2 regions of the Paenibacillus sp. UNC217MF genome follow, and region 2 is predicted to be linked to the other one. Evidence: riboswitches for the same ligand, from Rfam matches in the RefSeq annotation. Region 2 holds a riboswitch; the other holds the start of a gene.
The links. Region 2 has a riboswitch for FMN ahead of ribD (bifunctional diaminohydroxyphosphoribosylaminopyrimidine deaminase/5-amino-6-(5-phosphoribosylamino)uracil reductase RibD). Riboswitches for the same ligand answer to the same signal wherever they lie in the genome.
Positions count from the first base shown of each region.

Region 1: it holds a riboswitch for FMN, as region 2 does, so the genes downstream of both, BP95_RS0104380 (DMT family transporter) here and ribD (bifunctional diaminohydroxyphosphoribosylaminopyrimidine deaminase/5-amino-6-(5-phosphoribosylamino)uracil reductase RibD) in region 2, are expected to answer to the same signal.

Region 1 is NZ_JMLT01000008.1:194,238-196,709, forward strand. Features, by position in the region: gene ytaF (sporulation membrane protein YtaF) at 1-198, shown strand, start outside; gene BP95_RS0104380 (DMT family transporter) at 321-1,241, opposite strand; FMN riboswitch at 1,345-1,525, opposite strand; gene BP95_RS0104390 (GNAT family N-acetyltransferase) at 1,764-2,472, shown strand, end outside.
Region 2 is NZ_KK366027.1:985,896-988,367, forward strand. Features, by position in the region: gene ribD (bifunctional diaminohydroxyphosphoribosylaminopyrimidine deaminase/5-amino-6-(5-phosphoribosylamino)uracil reductase RibD) at 1-962, opposite strand, end outside; FMN riboswitch at 1,293-1,452, opposite strand; gene BP95_RS0120480 (peptidylprolyl isomerase) at 1,621-2,058, opposite strand; gene lysA (diaminopimelate decarboxylase) at 2,270-2,472, opposite strand, start outside.

The DNA of each region.
Region 1 (2,472 bases), on a different contig from region 2:
AGTGCTGGACTTATCGGATTATCACCGCTCGCCATATCCCTAACCGCAGCGATCGGCAGTTTTGTCACATTGTGGCTGGGTGCCGTGCTTGGGCAGAAGATGGCCAACATTCGCATAGGACGCTATACAGTAGGACAATTCAGCACGGTGCTAAGCGGAGCTATCATCATTCTTGTCGCTATCAATTCCTTCTTCTAACCTAACTAACATAAGAGACCCTGTCTGCTATGCGTTCAAGGCATAGCAGACAGGGTCTCTTATCATTTATGGAAGACGATTGACAGCAACTTCATTAAGAATCATTGCACTGCCACCGCCGATTAATTTTGTCTTGATACCATATACAACGCAATCCAGATGAGAACGAAGCCTGAAATTTGCGCTGCAGTGACCGCCTGATGGAACACGAACCAATTCATCATCATCCCTACCAATGGGAATGACAACTCAGCCAGAGTCGCATATGAGGCCTTGGTAGTCGATAGACCGCGATAATACAGCAAGAGACTAACCAATCCTGGAAGAAGAGCCTGCAAGAAGATGTAGAACGACAGTGTCCCCCATTCTGATGCGGCGAAATTCCAGCTTGGTGACTCCCATGATGTCAGCACGATGAGCAGAGGGAGTGCCATCAAAAATCGCAGCGATGTGACCGTCTCATATTCCATTCTGTCGAGAAGCAACCGTCCCATAACTGTGGAACCGCCCCATAGGAACGCTGCTCCAAGTGCCAATAGACTGCTGAAGCCAATGACTTCATTATAATGCCCAATTGGCAAAGACCATCCAAATGTCAATAAATACGTACCGATAATAGCAAGAATAAGCAGTAGCGAGAAGCGACGCGGAAGCGTCTCCTTCAACAACAGCCGCGCTAAAATAATTGCAAAGACTGGTTGCAGCTTCTGCAGCAGCAGTACGCCATTCGCATCACCATGTGCAAATGCTTCGGTAAACATAATGGTCGCTACTACTGAGCCGCCCCATGACAGGAACAGCAATGCCAGTACATGCTTCCATGTGCAGTTGCGCAGCTCTTTCCGGTGCATCCATAACACCGGGATCGCGTACAAGGCGAGCATCAGATGCTCAATCAATACAATTTGGGTCGAAGTCATAGACTCCATGACCCATACCCGGAACAGTGGGCCAATTCCCCACAGTGCCGCGCCCATCGCAACGAACCATACTCCTCTTGCGGAGCTGCTCATGCGTGTGTCGGCCTGGATACGATGTTCCATATTCAATAACCTCCAAGGTTGTTGAATATAGGATCTAGACATGCAGAAGAGAAAAATTCGCATTAGACCTGTTGTTGTATGCAGTTGTACCAAACAACGTGTGCGAGATCTTCTTCCATCCGGACTATACCGTCGGCCTTGGCTTTTCACCAAGTCAGTCGCTGTTCTTCCGTTCGATGCTTACATGTTACAAGTAACCGAGTAAGCGAACAACGAGTCGCGGGCTCGGGTGCAGCTGCACCCATACCGCCGGTCAGGAATTTCACCCTGCCCTGAAGATCCATATTCAATCCACATAGTAGCATGCTGTTGCTTCCTTGACATGCCCTGACTTCATTATATCTAGATTTTCAGATTGAGCAATATGACATTTCGCATTTTCATGAAAGTTTTCACCATTTGCATATATTACCATCCCGACTTTTCAATCGACCCTTCTTCATTCAATCGTTGCATCCCTGTCTATTTCATCTACAATAGATCATATACAGCGGCACAATCATTTATTGAGGGGGATTGTCAATGTCAATTGTCCGTTTGAGCAAGGAACAGTTTACTGAAGCCATATCGCTATCCGAGTATGCTTTCCAGTACAGCGTTGATCCTGAAGACTATGATAACTATTTGCATAAGTTGGGGAAACATGAGATTTTTGGTGTGTACGATGAAGGCAAGCTCGCTGCGAAGCTTCATATCCTTCCTTTTCACATCTATATCGGCCAGAATAAGCTGAAGATGGGTGGAATCGGTGGGGTTGCCACCTATCCTGAATTTCGACGCAAAGGATATGCCAAGCAATTGCTGCACCACTCACTGCGCGTGATGCAGGCCGCTGGAACTTCTATATCCATGCTCTATCCTTTCTCCATCCCCTTCTATCGCAAAGCAGGCTGGGAAGTATTCAGCGACCGCATGACTTGCCAATTTACCCGTCATGATCTAATTCCATTGAATCCTGAACTGGCAGGCATTGTTCGCCGCTTTACCAAGGATACGCATTCTACTGATATTGAAGCGGTATATGACGCATGGTCATCACAGCATTCAGGTATGGTCGTTCGCGATCACGAATGGTGGCTTGCTCACTATCATCATCGCACCGCGGCGGTCTACTATAGTGAGCATTCGCAGCCTCAAGGGTATATGTTGTATGAGATAAAAAATAATGCTATGCATGTACATGAATTCATGTGCGTTACAAGGGATTCTAGACAGGGGCTATGGAATTATA
Region 2 (2,472 bases):
ATCGGAGCCATAAATATTGCAACTTTGTCGACCAGCTTCTTCTCTAGCATCGCCCCATTCAATCGACCTCCACCTTCAAGGAGTATGGATCCGATCTCATGTTGGCCACACCATTCCATCATCTGCTGAAGGTCTACCTTCTCGCCTTCACCGCACTCGATAACCTCTACGCCTCTGGACACCAATTCACGCCGCTTCTCCCCGCTTGCCCGTGCAGTTGTGAAGATGCAGGTTCGTGCAGCTTGATCGGTTACGACGTTGGCGTCCATAGGGATCCGAAGCTTCGAGTCTACAATCAAGCGCACTGGGTTTACCCCAGGGACCGACAGACGTGTTGTCAGCGATGGATCATCCGCAAGCACAGTGCCTATGCCTACCATAATCGCTTGATGACGGTGCCTCATCGAATGAACGAGTTCACGACTTCGCTCATTCGAGATCCACTTGCTGTCCCCAGTCGAAGTGGCGATCTTGCCGTCCAGCGTACTTGCTGTCTTGAGGGTAACGAACGGAATGCCGGTCGTAATATGCTTAGCGAACATTTCAATCAGTGCGAGACCTCTCTCCCGAAGCACATCCAACGTTATCCCAATTCCATGATCCTTCAGTAGAGCAATTCCTCTCCCTGCAACCGCTGGATTCGGATCGACGCAAGCGATCACGACACGGGCAATTCCCGCTTCAATCAATCGCAGACTGCAAGGCGGTGTTCTCCCATAGTGGCTGCATGGCTCAAGGGTCACATACGCAGTCGCTCCTCTCGCCGCTTCACCAGCCATCTGTAAAGCATAGACTTCCGCATGGCCTTCACCACGCCGCAAATGAGCTCCAAGACCGACGATTCGTCCCTCGTTCACAATGACACAGCCAACTGCAGGGTTCACATCGGTCTGTCCAAGCACCTGCTCTGCCATGTTCACAGCGAGCTGCATGTACAGTTCATCATTGATAACAGCAGACATTAGGTATCCTCCTTTCCACAAACAGATCAAGGCTAACGCAAAAAAGCCCTTCGGATCCTCCGAAGGGCATGATTGATTGAGCTTACAGGTATGTACTTAATTTCACAATAGTCGCACATAAGCATAATTTCCATTTGTATATGACAAATAAAACCGACAACAAGGATGTTCTCAGCAAACTGCAACGATTTCGCATATGTCAAATACGACGATAGATGAATAGAAAACCTCGCGCTTACGCAGGTATTCGCCGTCCATTTCGCCTGGAATGCTCATGAAATTGTGAAAATAAGAACTTGAAAGAACTAATTATCGAGTTCTTCTCTCCTGACGCCCCTTCTCCCATCCAGACTATACTGTCGGCTCTGGAGTTGCACCAGATCCACCGTGTGGACGAATCCACCCGGGTCACGGACTAAGAACATCTTGCACACGCAAGAATAGGTTCATCACCGCCGGTCGGGAATTTCACCCTGCCCTGAAGGTCTGTCATTCGTATTGCTATAAAATTAGTTTCTAAGATGTTGCACTTAGAAGTGTACCACCTGACCTGGTAAAATGCAACTTGTGTCGCTTCACCGCATGGAACATTCAGCTGCGTTCAAATAAAAAAGACGTGCAGCAGCCAAGCTGCATACACGCCTTCCCTCAATTATTTCTATTCTTCCACGATTGTAACTTGCTTCATCTTGTCGCCTTGCTTAACAGCATCTACATGCTCCATGCCCTCTACAATTTTGCCAAATACCGTATGCACGCCATCCAAGTGAGGGAATGCATCGTAAGTGATGTAGAATTGGGAACCGCCTGTATCCTTGCCGGCATGCGCCATCGCAAGTACACCACGCTCATGCTTGTGCGGGTTGCCTTTTGTCTCACATTTGATTGTGTAGCCTGGGCCGCCTGTACCTGTTCCGTGCGGGCAACCGCCTTGAGCTACAAAGCCCGGAATAACACGGTGGAATGTCAAGCCGTTATAGAAACCTTCGTTGGACAGCTTCTCAAAGTTTGCAACGGTACCTGGTGCCTCTTGCTCATGGAGCTGGATTTTCACCGTGCCGCCTTTTTCCAATTCAATCAATGCATATTTGCTCATCATGTATCGTCTCCTTCCATATGTACAATGCTCACGCTTGCTCATCCGATTATACGTTATTTCATAACAAAAAGAAAACACCCGATTTCTGCCTCATCGTTATGCCACGGCAAGACAGAAGATTGGGTGTTGTAATAGTTTCCATATCTGGTGTAACTTCGAATATGAAATTCAACTGCTGCCGCGGATCTTGCAATCGTCACATCCCGTACTATTTCAGCGCTGGCTCCTTGCGCAGACGAGCTGGAATGCAGTCATTGCGCACGATATCTTCATGCGACTCACGACGTACAACAATATCCGCTTCCCCGTTGTGCACGAATACGACAGCTGGTCTTGGAATACGGTTATAGTTGCTTGCCATCGAATAATTGTACGCACCTGTGCAAGACACAGCCAACAGATCGCCCTGCT